4 regions of the Exiguobacterium sp. 9-2 genome follow, and region 2 is predicted to be linked to each of the others. Evidence: riboswitches for the same ligand, from Rfam matches in the RefSeq annotation. Region 2 holds a riboswitch; each other region holds the start of a gene.
The links. Region 2 has a riboswitch for S-adenosylmethionine ahead of mtnK (S-methyl-5-thioribose kinase). Riboswitches for the same ligand answer to the same signal wherever they lie in the genome.
Positions count from the first base shown of each region.

Region 1: linked by a shared signal. The riboswitch ahead of VJ374_RS15685 (amino acid permease) and the one ahead of mtnK (S-methyl-5-thioribose kinase) in region 2 are both predicted to bind S-adenosylmethionine.
Region 3: linked by a shared signal. The riboswitch ahead of VJ374_RS13540 (methionine ABC transporter ATP-binding protein) and the one ahead of mtnK (S-methyl-5-thioribose kinase) in region 2 are both predicted to bind S-adenosylmethionine.
Region 4: linked by a shared signal. The riboswitch ahead of VJ374_RS14940 (Na+/H+ antiporter NhaC family protein) and the one ahead of mtnK (S-methyl-5-thioribose kinase) in region 2 are both predicted to bind S-adenosylmethionine.

Region 1 covers NZ_CP142850.1:3,003,244-3,006,560, reverse strand. The annotation lists gene VJ374_RS15690 (polysaccharide pyruvyl transferase family protein) at 61-1,527, shown strand; SAM riboswitch class I at 1,636-1,737, shown strand; gene VJ374_RS15685 (amino acid permease) at 1,815-3,218, shown strand; gene mmuM (homocysteine S-methyltransferase) at 3,193-3,317, shown strand, end outside.
Region 2 covers NZ_CP142850.1:435,220-438,536, forward strand. The annotation lists gene VJ374_RS02350 (2-hydroxy-3-keto-5-methylthiopentenyl-1-phosphate phosphatase) at 1-66, opposite strand, end outside; gene VJ374_RS02355 (2,3-diketo-5-methylthiopentyl-1-phosphate enolase) at 63-1,253, opposite strand; SAM riboswitch class I at 1,324-1,425, opposite strand; SAM riboswitch class I at 1,632-1,735, shown strand; gene mtnK (S-methyl-5-thioribose kinase) at 1,813-2,979, shown strand; gene mtnA (S-methyl-5-thioribose-1-phosphate isomerase) at 2,976-3,317, shown strand, end outside.
Region 3 covers NZ_CP142850.1:2,583,624-2,586,940, forward strand. The annotation lists gene VJ374_RS13530 (alpha-glucosidase) at 1-238, opposite strand, end outside; gene VJ374_RS13535 (aminotransferase class I/II-fold pyridoxal phosphate-dependent enzyme) at 387-1,574, shown strand; SAM riboswitch class I at 1,637-1,741, shown strand; gene VJ374_RS13540 (methionine ABC transporter ATP-binding protein) at 1,826-2,839, shown strand; gene VJ374_RS13545 (methionine ABC transporter permease) at 2,829-3,317, shown strand, end outside.
Region 4 covers NZ_CP142850.1:2,850,674-2,853,990, forward strand. The annotation lists gene VJ374_RS14930 (alpha/beta hydrolase) at 1-127, opposite strand, end outside; partial or broken gene VJ374_RS14935 (metal ABC transporter solute-binding protein, Zn/Mn family) at 314-1,327, shown strand; SAM riboswitch class I at 1,397-1,503, shown strand; gene VJ374_RS14940 (Na+/H+ antiporter NhaC family protein) at 1,587-2,897, shown strand; gene VJ374_RS14945 (hypothetical protein) at 2,937-3,140, opposite strand; gene VJ374_RS14950 (aldo/keto reductase) at 3,300-3,317, shown strand, end outside.

The DNA.
Region 1 (3,317 bases), 500 kb from region 2:
TTTTCCGCATTTTTTCTTGCAAGGACGAATGAAGCAGACGAGAGGGGAAGTTTATCCATTATGAAACGTATTATTATTCGTGCAGGTATGACACCATTCGAACAGTTCGATGCTCCTTATTTGATGAAACATAATTCCATTGGAGGAAACGTTGGAAATCTCATTTATCAATACAGTATCTTTCGGACGTTGATGACAGAAGGTACGACGATTACACCGGACTATTACTATTACGATGAAGAACGGGCGGACGAAATCAATGCCAACTTTGATCTTTATGTCATTCCGTTAGCGGATGCATTCCGAAAAGAATTCGTACCGACGTTGCGGAAGTACACCCGCCTTATCAAGAAATTAAAAATTCCAGTCGTCGTCATCGGTGTAGGCTTACGTGCACCGTTTGAACCAGATCTAGACGGCGGATTCCCGTTCGATGAAGATGTCAAAGCATTCGTCAGCGCTGTACTTGAGCGCTCAAGCATGCTTGGTCTTCGTGGGGAAATCACGTCGAAATACTTGACGCGTCTTGGTTTTCGCGAAGGCATTGATCATCGTGTCATCGGATGTCCTTCGATGTACGCGTTTGGTCGCGACTTACATATTCGTGAAACGAACATTACGCCCGAGTCGATGATTACGGTCAACTCGTCACGTTTAGCACCACAAAATGTTCTTGATTTCATTACGCGCGGAATGGAAGAGTATCCGAATCATTACTTCATTCCCCAATGGATGAAGGAACTGAAATTGACGTATACAGGAACGCATCCGATCGCAGATTTGTCCGTGACGAACTATCCGGTGAAGATGTCGGATCCTGCTTACATGAACGATCGTGTTCGTTTCTTCTTGAACGCACAAACATGGTTCGATTTCATCGGGCAGGCAGACCTCAGTTTTGGTGCGCGCTTGCATGGAAATATCACAGCAACGCTTGCGGGTACGCCGAGTATCCTCATTCCAAAGGATGCACGAATGCGCGAACTAACGGATTATCATCAGTTGACGCATATTTGGGCGAACGACATCAAAGCGGATACACAATTATCCGACGTCGTAGCCAATGCTGATTTCCAAAGTCCAGTACGTGTTCAAGCACGTAACTTCGACAACTTCGTTGACTTCTTGAACGTGAATGATCTTGAACACATTTACCAAGAGACGAATTATCCTGAGAATGTGCCGTTTGACCGTCAAATGGCGCAAGCGGAACTACTTCCACCGGTTCAACCGATTTCTGGCGTGAGTCTCGAAGAAGCAGTCGCCCGTTTCGAACGGTTCTTCCCGGAACAAGAGAAGAAGATCGCGGATGCGCAAAAACAGGCAAAAGCGCAATTGGCCGAAAAAGATAAGAAAATCAAAGCATTGCAGAAACAAACAACGACGACTCAAAAAGATCAGGAAATTGCGGCGCTCAAAGCGCAACTGGCTGCCCAAACGAAGAAAATGAAGCACCAGCAAGGGACATTGAACCGAAAAGCGGTTCGGGCAGCCTTAAAGACAGCGGATCTATTCGCAAAAAAATAAAGTGTTCTAACATTCCGGGTCATTACGATACGGAATGTTTTTTGGTAGGAGTATTCTGAATTGCGTTGACAATCCGGAAAAGACTTGATAGGGTTAGGAACAATTACATACTTATCCAGAGAGGTGGAGGGACTGGCCCTATGAAACCTCAGCAACAGGTCGAAAGATACTGTGCTAATTCCTGCGGGTGTTGCACCCGATCGATAAGATTTCCGAATTGTCGACCGACGCATCCGTGAGGATGCGTTTTTTGTTTGAAATAGGTGGAACGAGGAGGAAATGGATTCATGAAAACGAGCGGAGCGTTTCGACGCAAGATGGAATCACGTCATCTGATCATGCTGTCGTTAGGAGGCGTCATTGGAACAGGATTATTTTTAAGTACAGGTTATACGTTGGAACAAGCGGGACGTGTCGGAACGATTTTGTCGTATTTGATCGGAGCCGTCGTCGTCTACTTAGTCATGTTAAGTCTCGGTGAACTCGCTGTGCACATGCCGGAAACCGGATCATTCCATAAGTACGCAACGAAGTATATCGGACCCGGTACCGGTTATACGGTGGCCTGGCTCTACTGGCTGACGTGGACGGTCGCCCTTGGTTCAGAATTCACGGCAGCAGGCATTTTAATGCAACGTTGGTTCCCGTCGATTCCAGTCTGGGTGTTCAGTGCATTATTCGCTGCGATGATCCTTGGTATCAACGTCTTGAAGGTCCGCGTATTTGCTGAAGTCGAGTTTTGGTTCTCCGCCATTAAGGTCGTAACGATCATTGCTTTCATTTTACTTGGTGCGGGAGCCATCGTTGGCTTCATCCCATTACAAGATGGTAGCCCAGCCTCATTCTTTTCTTCCTTAACGGAAGGAGGATTGTTTCCAAATGGGGCATTTGCGATCTTCATGACGATGCTTGCCGTGAACTTTGCTTACTCAGGAACGGAATTGATCGGCGTCGCAGCGGGTGAAGCGGTCGATCCGAAGCGGACGATTCCGCTTGCGATCCGAACAACGATTTTGCGACTCGTCCTCTTTTTCGTCGGTACGATCATTGTATTAGCCGTCTTATTGCCAACGGAAGGGAAGGGCGTGCTCGAAAGTCCATTCGTCGCGGTGTTCGAACGAATCGGGATTCCGTATGCGGCAGACGTGATGAACTTCGTCATTCTGACAGCGATCTTATCGGCAGCGAACTCTGGGCTTTACGCTGCCTCCCGGATGCTTTGGTCGCTTGCGAACGAACGCATGATTCCGCGTTTCTTCGCCCAGGTGACGCCAAGTGGGGTTCCACTTCGAGCTGTTTTGTTCAGCATGCTTGGTGGAGGACTTGCTTTGCTTTCTAGCATCTATGCAGCAGGAAGTGTCTATATCGCGCTCGTCTCGATTTCCGGTCTTGCTGTTGTCATCGTCTGGATGAGTATCAGCGTTGCGCAGTATCGCTTCCGGAAACAATTCCTCCGCGAAGGGCATACGGTCGACGAATTGGTCTATCGTACACCACTCTTTCCATTGGTACCGATCGCCGCTTTCGTCGTCTGTTTGATTTCCCTGATTGGTATCGGATTTGATCCGACGCAACGAGTCGCCTTGTATTGCGGTATCCCATTCATCGTGATCTGTTATGTCGTTCATGCGTTCACGAATTCTTCTCAGAAACGGAGTGTTGAAAATGTCCCGAATCAAAAATCCAGTTGATCAACGATTACAGGAAGTTCCTTTCCTGATTTTAGATGGTGCGCTTGCGACTGAACTCGAACAAAAGGGATTCGACCTGAACGATCCACTCTGGTCGGC
Region 2 (3,317 bases):
GAGTGCAATGATGTTATCCTGCATCGTTACGGTACCGTCGAAGTCACAAAGAATTCGTAAGGTCATGACTTGATCCCCCAAGCGTCGAGCGCGACTCGTAATTCTTCATGTCGTGACGCAGCATTCGATAGGGATTCATTTGCGAGTGCCGCATCAAGTGCTTGACGAAAAGCGATAACACCAGCCGCAGCACCTTGCGGATGACCATGTACGCCACCACCAGCGTTGATGACGGAATCGATCCCGAAGTCGCGTACGAGTTGAGCAACGAGTCCTGGGTGAATACCGGCTGAAGGGACAGGGAAAATCGCTTTCGTCTGACCGAGGCGAGTCGCTTCAACCGCGATGCCGCGGGCGACGTCCTTCGGAAGAGCGACATTGCCGTAAGGTGACGGGAATAGTGTTAAGTCTGCACCAGCAACGCGCGGTAATGTGCCAAGTAAGACAGGCGCTGCAACACCGTGGTTCGGGCTAGCAATCAATGCACCGCTGTAAGCCGGATGATTGAAAATGGGAACGTTGATCTCCGGATCACTTGCCAATTCACGTAAGACGTCGAGTCCGTATGTGAAGGTATTCAACAAGAAAGCAGTTGCTCCAGCGTCAATCAATCGTTTGGCTTGATCCTTGAGCGTAAAGACGGGACCACTAAGTGTGATCGCATACAACGCACGTTTACCGGTCCGGTGGAAATGAGCATCGATAACCTCACGTCCTATCCGTGCCCGATCAATCGTCGGTGTCAACGGATTGTCATATAGGATCTCATCGTCCTTGACGAGATCGATCCCACCAGCAAGTTGTCCTTCGAGTTGATCACGAAGGAACGATAAATCGCGTCCGATGACCCCTTTGAAGATGCTCATTAACAGTGGACGATCTTCGACACCAATCAAGGAACGAACCCCTTGGATCCCGAACTTCGCACCTGGAAAATCCGACGTGAATGTATCGGGTAGTAGCAGTTCTGTTAATTTGATTTCACCGTCGAGTGAGAGTTTCCCGAAGACGGTCGTCAAGATCGCAGAAAAGTCGCGCGATACATTGTGTTCCGGGTAACGAATCGTGATATAGCCTTTCCCGTCGCGCTCTTCCGTATGTACGACTTCTCCTTTGAATGAGGCGAGTTGTTGTTGCTCAAGATGATTCAGCTCCGTCCAGGAACCAACCGTCAGACCAAGCGCGAGTTGTTCGGCGCGTTGCTCCAGTCGATCGCGGGCGGTCAATTGATAAGTAGCTGTGATGTAAGCCATGTCTTTCCTCCTTCAATAAAAAAATGGTCTCTTGTCAGCGACAAGAGACCATGAATGATTCGAACGTGGACTCTTATCTGTCAGCTTAGTAGCTGCAAGAATTAGCACCGTGCCAAAAGGTCGGTTGCTGCGACATCGTAGGGCTTGTCCCTCCGTCTGCTCTTGATAAGAATTGGATGAAATTGTGAAATCTAATTGCAATTTTTACATGAGAGTCACGACTTGTCAAACTATTTTTAGAAAATTTATTTTTTTTGAAAATACTCTTTCTATATATGGAGCGAAAACGATATCCGTTTCTGCTTGATTTCGATTTGACAGCAGGGAAGAGGATTGCGTAAGATTCAAATCAATATCACACACGACAACTACATACGACTCTTATCGCGAGTTGGCAGAGGGAATTGGCCCGATGACGCCGCAGCAACCGACCACTTGGCACGGTGCTACATCCAACAGACGTTTCGTCTGAGAGATAAGAGGACGCAGTGACTTTCCTGCGCCTCTTTTCGATGACGAAAAGAGGCGCTTTTTCGTGTATCACACAGGGGGAACTGAGATGACATACAAAGCATTTACAGAACAGGACGCGATCGAACGGGTCCGCTCACTAGGACTGATCGGCGACGGAGCCGTCGAAGCAGAAGAGATTGGCGACGGCAATCTCAACCTTGTCTTTCGAATTCGAGAAGGTGAACATCGATTGATTCTAAAACAAGCACTTCCGTACGCGAAAGTCGTCGGTGAAAGCTGGCCACTATCACTCGAGCGGGCGTGGATCGAGCAATCCGCACTCCGTGAATTCGCCCGGCATGCCGTGCCGTTCGTACCGCGTGTCTTTCATGCTAGTCACGACGAGGCGTATACGGTCATGGAAGATCTTTCACATCTGACAATCGTTCGAAGCGGTTTACTCGCAGGTGAACAGTATCCGTTGCTTGCGGAACATATTGGTTCTTATCTCGCTCGGACTTTATTCCATACATCGGACTTTGCGCTTGGTCCGGTTGAAAAAAAACGTGTCGCCCGAACGTACTACAATCCGGACTTGTGCGACATCACGGAAAAATTAATCTTCACGGATCCGTTCCATGACGCGGAGACGAACGAGATTGAAGCCGGGCTTGAAGAAGAGGTGGCACGTCTATGGGCGGACGATGAGTTGAAACGCGAAGTCGCAAAACTCGAAGCGCTTTTCATCACGAAAGGAGATGCGTTGCTACACGGCGATCTACATACAGGAAGCATCTTTGCTTCGGCAACGGAAACGAAAGTCATCGATCCAGAATTCGCCTTTTATGGTCCATTCGGATTTGATGTCGGACAGTTCATCGCCCACTTATTCTTTGCAGCATACCCGGATTATTCAGCACTTCGTGATGCCCGGATTCGCGACATCGATACGTTCTGGCTGACGTTCGCTTCGACGTTCCGCGCCTTATGGGAACGCGAAGCCGTCGAACCATTCCGGACATCGGGACTCGTCGACGATGTACTGAGCACGATCTTGCAGGATGCCCTTGGCTTTGCCGGTTGCGAACTGATTCGTCGGACGATCGGACTCGCACCAGTCGCTGATTTAGAAACGATTAGTTCTATGACGGAACGACTAGAACGAAAACAACATGCTTTACGTTTAGGATCGGCGTTAATCAAACGTCGGACCGAATGCCGGACATTTGATGATTTACGAAACTTCGACGTAACGGAGGAACTTAGCCGATGAGTACATTCGTTCAAAGTATTCGTTATGAAGATCGTGCCTTGACGATTCTCGATCAGACACGTCTACCGCAGGAAGAACACTATGAAGTCATTACCGATCTTGCACAAGCGGTCGAAGCGATTAAACAACTGCGCGTCCGAGGGGCGCCTGCGATCAGTTTATTTGGCGGATTCGTACTCGTTCAAGAGGCGTACCGGTTTGAAGCAGAACTGTCGATCTATAAGCAGACTTTGCTTGAGACATCAGCGACGTTACTCGCGACACGACCGACGGCTGTTAACTTACGAAATGTCCTTGATCAATTGAATCCAATCATTCAAGACGGGACGTCGGTAGAA
Region 3 (3,317 bases), 920 kb from region 2:
CGCCCATCGTCCCCGCCTTGTCCATGATCGTGTAATAATCGGCAATATCATAGCCATTATCGATGTCTGGAGAACGGTAACATGGATTTAACCAGACGATATCGACACCAAGCGATGCGATGTAATCTAGCTTGTCGATGACACCTCGCAAATCACCGATGCCGTCCCCATTCGAATCCTTAAAACTGCGCCAATAGACTTGATAGACGACTGCTTCTTTCCAGCTAGCTCGCTTCATCTCCTCACTCCTCTCCCTACTCTCTATTCCCGCTCCACATATCTGTACCTGTTTATTGGACGATTTTTTTGAATTTCAAAAAAGTTCTTTTCTTTTGACTGAATATTCGTTATCCTTGACGACAATACTACGAAGGAGGCACACATCCATGAAACATTTCGCTCCATCCATCGCCATCGATCGGCTTCCTGCTCCCGTTTTCGCTGAACTTGCGAACCGGATCGGCGCTGTGAAAGCTGCCGGACATGATGTCATCACCCTTGGTCAAGGAACACCCGATCAAACGACGCCCGTACATATTCTCGACGCCTTGAAACAGGCGATCGATGAGCCAACAAACCTTCAATATCCACCATTTCGTGGACATGATTTTCTAAAGCAAGCCGTCGCGAGCTTTTATACGAACGAATTCGGCGTCACGATCGATCCGGCAACCGAGGTCGCAATTCTTCTCGGTAGTAAAGCCGGAATCGTCGCCTTACCACAAACGATCGTCAATCCTGGAGAAGGTGTCATCGTCCCGGATCCGGGGTACCCGGATTACCTGTCTGGAGCAGCACTTGCTGGTGCTTATCCGATTACGCTTCCACTGCTTGAGAAAAATAACTTCCTGCCGGATTACGATTTACTTGATACGACAGATGTCGAGCGCGCCCGGATGTTGTTCCTCAATTACCCGAGTAATCCGACAGGTGCGACAGCGACAGCAGAAGCCTTCGAACAGACAGTTGCCTTCGCGGATGCCCATGATATTTGTGTCGTCCATGATTTAGCCTACGGTGGCATCAGCTTTGATGGTCCCACACGAAGCTTCTTGCAGACAGAAGGGGCGAAAGATGTCGGAATCGAGTTGTTCTCACTCTCGAAACGCTTCAACATGTCTGGCTTCCGAATCGCTTTCGCGATCGGAAATCCGTCCGTCATCTCAAGCATCGAGACGTATCAGGAACATCTCTACGTCAGTGCCTTCACACCGATCCAACATGCAGCGACCGTTGCCCTGACGAGTGACCAAACATGTGTCCGTGAGTTAAGTAGCTTATATGAAACACGACGCGATGCATTGTTTACGAAACTCGATGCAATCGGTTGGAGCGGACCACGACCGGGCGGTTCCTTCTTCGTCTGGCTCCCCGTGCCGGAAGGATACACGTCCCAAAGCTTCACGGATCATCTGCTTGACGAAGCACACGTCGCCGTGACCCCTGGATCATTCTTTGGTGAATACGGCGAAGGATACGTGCGGATCAGCTTAATTGCTGACGTCGAACGACTAGAGGAGGCCGTCGACCGAATCGGAACGCTCAACCTGTTCCGGACACCTGTTGCGGAATAATTCTGAAAAAACATTTGACAGATGGGAATCATTTCCGTTAAAGTAAATCCCAACAGCATAACTACTTATCGAGAGCGACCGAGGGATTAGGCCCAACGACGTCCGGCAACCACCTATCAGGAACGGTGCCACATCCTACAGAATGGATTCATTCTGAGAGATAAGTTACGAAATCTTACACTTTCGTCGCTTTTTTCTGGTTGCTCTGCTACTAGGAAAAAGCGACTTTTTTTGTATGAGGAGATGAGCAGATGATTGAATTCAAACAGATTACGAAACGGTTCGTCCGAGACCGGACTCCAATTTTTGCATTACGAGATGTCGATTTGACGATTCAAAAAGGAGAAATCTTTGGGATCATCGGTGAATCCGGTGCCGGTAAGAGTACGTTGCTTCGTCTGATCAACGGTCTCGAGCATCCGACACAAGGAACGGTCAAGGTCGACGGTGTCTCACTCGGCGGGATGTCAAAAGCAGATTTGCGTCAACTTCGTTTGCGGACAGGAATGATCTTTCAGCATTTCCAATTGATCCAGTCGCGTAATGTCGCAGATAACATTGCTTTCGCACTGAAGGCTGCTGGCGTCAAACGAGCAGATTTTCCAGAACGGATCCGTGAACTCGTCTCACTCGTCGGACTCGAAGGATTCGAAACGAACTTCCCGAGTCAGTTGAGCGGTGGACAGAAACAGCGCGTTGGGATTGCCCGGGCACTCGCGAATGATCCAACCGTCTTGTTATGTGACGAAGCGACCTCTGCCCTTGATCCGGTCACGACGCTGCAGATTTTGGATTTGTTGAAAGATTTGAATGAACGACTCGGATTGACGATCGTCCTCATCACGCACGAGATCGATGTCGTCAAACAAATTTGCCATCGTGTCGCGGTCATGTCGCAAGGGGAAGTCGTCGAAGTCGCCTCTACATACGATTTGTTCAGTCAAGCCAAACATCCGGTGACACAACATTACGTCGACACGGCACTCCAGATCGAGCTACCGGAACGCATCTTGCAAGCGACACCGGGAAAGATCATCCGCCTGCAGTTCACGGGCGAGAAGACCGGTGAAAGTACGTTGTCGGAAGCCATCCGTCGATACGATATCTCGGTCAGCATCCTGCACGGAAAAGTCGATTACATCCAAGACGTCGCTTTTGGTGTCTTAATCGTCAGCTTGACGGGATCCTCCGATCAAATCTCACCTGCCCTCGACTGGCTTGCGGCGGAACTTCATACACTCGAGGTGATTCAGGATGTGGCTTGATCGTATACAAACGATGTTACCCGAGTTGTTGAAGGCACTTGGTGAGACGGCGTGGATGGTTGGCATTTCACTTGCCTTCGCATTGGTCGTCGGGATTCCACTCGGGATTCTCCTGTTCGTCACCGACCGCGGTTTATTCTTTCAAAACATTGCCATCCGACGTGTCCTTGACTTCGTCGTCAACATCGTCCGGTCCTTGCCGTTCATCATCTTGCTTGTTGCCCTCATTCCATTAACGAAGTTCTTGCTTGATAATACGATTGGTCCGACGGCAGCATCCGTCAGCCTCAGTGTCGCAGCGATTCCGTTTCTCGCGCGCCTCGTCGAAACATCACTCCGTGAAATTCCACCTGGTTTGATTGAAGCAGCGGAAGCGTGCGGAGCGAAACCATTACGGATCATCGTCAGTGTCCTCTTACCGGAAGCACTCCCTGGCATCATTCAGGGCATCACATTAACGACGATCAGTTTGATCGGC
Region 4 (3,317 bases), 650 kb from region 2:
GTTGTTTTTTTTCTGTGATTGGCAAGGCGGGTTCAGTCCACCGAAGTAATGCACCGTAATTATTCCAGATACTTGCTCCCGCAGCTGCCGTCGTTAGTAATGCAGCTCCCCCCCCATAGCCATGCATGCAGTTTCACGTTTCACTTGATCACCTCCAAAAGACGTACCAATTCCTTCACTTTTTTATCCTTTTACCCCGTTTTAAAAGAAGTCGAACGTCTCGGTATTCGTACTTGACGCTTCTCAAACGTTCCGCTATAGTGAAAAAGTCCAAATCGGAATAATTACGTTTTAATAACGGAGGTAACATATAATGAAAAAAATCATTCCTGCTTTAACGGTCGCATTCGCGAGCGCAAGTATCCTCGCAGCTTGTGGATCAAACACCGATTCATCGACTTCAGATGATAAAAAGACGGAAATCTATACATCGACGTTCGCAACAGCTGCCATTGCCCGTGAAATCGGTGGTAATCAAGTCAACGTCAAGATGATCGTCCCACCTGGAGCAGATCCGCACTCCTATGAACCGACGTCAAAGCAACTCACTGAGATTGCCAAAGGTGACCTTTTCCTTTTGACGGGTACGACACTTGAACCCTATTCAAAAAAAATCCAAGAGAGTCTAAAAGGCACGGACGTCCGGTTCGTCGAGACGAGTAAGGATGTCACTTTGCTGGAATCGGATGCTACGCTTCACGCACATGAAGAAGAGGGACATACAGAAGATGAGCATGCGCACGAAGAAGCAGGGCACGATGATCACGCAACTGATGAACATGCTCACGAAGAGGAAGAACACGATCATGGAAAATACGATCCACACGTCTGGCTTGATCCTGTCAACGCCAAAGCAATGGCACGTTCTATCACAGTCGCCTTATCAAAAGAAGTACCAAAAGACAAAGCAACATTCGAAAAAAACTTGAAAGCGTTCGATCAGCAAGCTGACGCACTCGATAAAGAGTTCAAGCAAGCCGTCGCTGACGGATCAAAAAAAGAACTTCTCGTCACACATGCAGCTTACGGTTACCTCGCCGAACGATATGGTTTCACGCAGCTTCCAATCGCCGGAATTTCCCCTTCCGATGAACCGTCACAAAAGCAACTGGCTGCTTTTTGAAAAAGAGCGCGGATGCATGATTTGAAATACGTCGCGTTCGAAGAAACGGTTTCACCAAAGGTTGCGCGTGTCATCCAAAAAGAAATCGGAGCTAAATCCGTGACGATCCATAACCTCGAGTCGGTGACGAAATCGCAACAAAATAGCTCGTATTTCAAATTGATGGAAGAAAACGTCCAGACGTTAGAACAGGCACTTCAGTAAAGTACAGTTGACACGCGTTACTCAATGCGGTACGGTAAGAAACGTGTTTTACAACAATTGAATGACTTCTTTTTATCGCGAGAAACGGAGGGACTGGCCCAATGATGTTTCGGCAGCGGCGACGATTTGATTCGTACTGTGCCAAATCCAGCAAGCGAAAGCTTGAGAGATAAGAAGAGCGTCTTTTTATTTCATAAAGACCTCCTTCTTTCTTGCGAAGGGGTCTTTTTTTGTATCTTTGAGAAATGAGGTATCAACAATGAAAGAAACGATTACGCCTAACAAATGGGCACTGCTTCCGCTCGTCGTATTCCTGGTCCTCTTCATCGGAGCCGGTATCTTCTATGACGATTTTTACAAATTTCCGATTCTGATCGCCGCTTTGATCGCGTTGATCTTTGCTGCAATCATGACGAAAGGATCGATCAATCAAACGGTCGAACGTATCGCAACCGGTGCCGGAAATCCTGATATCATGATCATGGTCTTCATTTTCTTATTAGCCGGTGCGTTCTCTGGAACAGCGGAAGCGATCGGCGCAATTGAAGCAACTGTCAATGCTGCTTTGACGTTCTTACCTCCTTCACTCCTGATGAGTGGGATATTTGTTATCGCAGCATTCATCTCGATGGCAATGGGTACCTCGACAGGAACGATTGCCGCTCTCGCACCGATTGCCTTCGGTATTCATGAAGCAACAGGTATCAACGTTGCGATCGCAGCAGCGTCAGTCGTTGGTGGTTCGATGTTCGGTGATAACTTGTCGTTCATCTCGGATACGACAATCGCTGCCGTTCGGACACAAAAAACGAACATGCGCGATAAATTCCGGACGAACTTCATGATCGTTCTCCCGGCTGCCGTCTTAACGGTCATCTTACTCGCGTTCGTTTCTGGTTCTGGCGATGCGGCAGCAGCTAAAGCATTCGAGTTCTACAAATTAATTCCGTATCTCGCCGTCATCGTCCTTGCACTATTTGGTGTCAATGTCATTCTTGTTCTCGTCGGTGGCACATTGCTTACTGGAATCATCGGTATGATCGACGGTAGCTTTGGCTTAAGTGGGTTCGTCCTTTCGATGTCTGAAGGAATGATGGGCATGGCAGAGATTTCCATCTTGACACTCCTCATGGGTGGTCTCGTCAGTTTGATCACGTTCAATGGCGGAATCGCCTACTTGAAAGAGACGTTGACGCGCAAGATTTCACAGCGTCGCGGTGCTGAATTCAGTATGGCAGCACTCGTCAGTGCGACGAACCTCGCAACGGCGAACAATACGATCTCGATTCTCGTCGCTGGACCACTCGCGGCTGAAATCGCTGATACGTATGAAATCGACCGCAAGAAATCAGCGAGTATTCTTGATATCTTCTCTTGTGGTATTCAAGGCATCATTCCGTATGGGGCACAACTGCTGATCGCAGCAGAGTTGACGAAGACAGCTTCACCAGAACTGATTCCGTATCTGTTCTATCCGTTCCTGCTCTTCGTCTGTGGATCGATTGCCATCATCTTTGGTTTCCCACGTCCGAAAAAATCAGTTGCTCAACAGGAAAAAATCTCTTCTTAACCAACGACAGGTCCGATCATGGTGATCGGACCTGTTTCATTATTTTTTCTGCTTCGCTTGTCGTTCTAAAATCAAATACGCGATTGCTGGAAGTGGAAACTGAAGGAGTCCCGCGCCTCCCCATACCCACGGGTTACGTCCTGATTTTCGTGCACTGAAAAATAGGCTAACTGCTTGCGTGACCAACAAGGCACTAATACTAAGCCAAGCTCCCTTTGATAGCTTTTTATTCTTTTGAGCCATCCTTTCTCCCCCTCTTTCTGACATACGGTCAGATGTGATGAATTCTCTTTTATTTTAACCCATTCTATTCCTCCATGAGCATGGAAACGGACGGTTTCGTTCGTTCGTGCTAAACTAAACGAGCAAATCTAAACTACGTTTTATGAGGAGGAGTAACACATGCAATACGCAAAACTT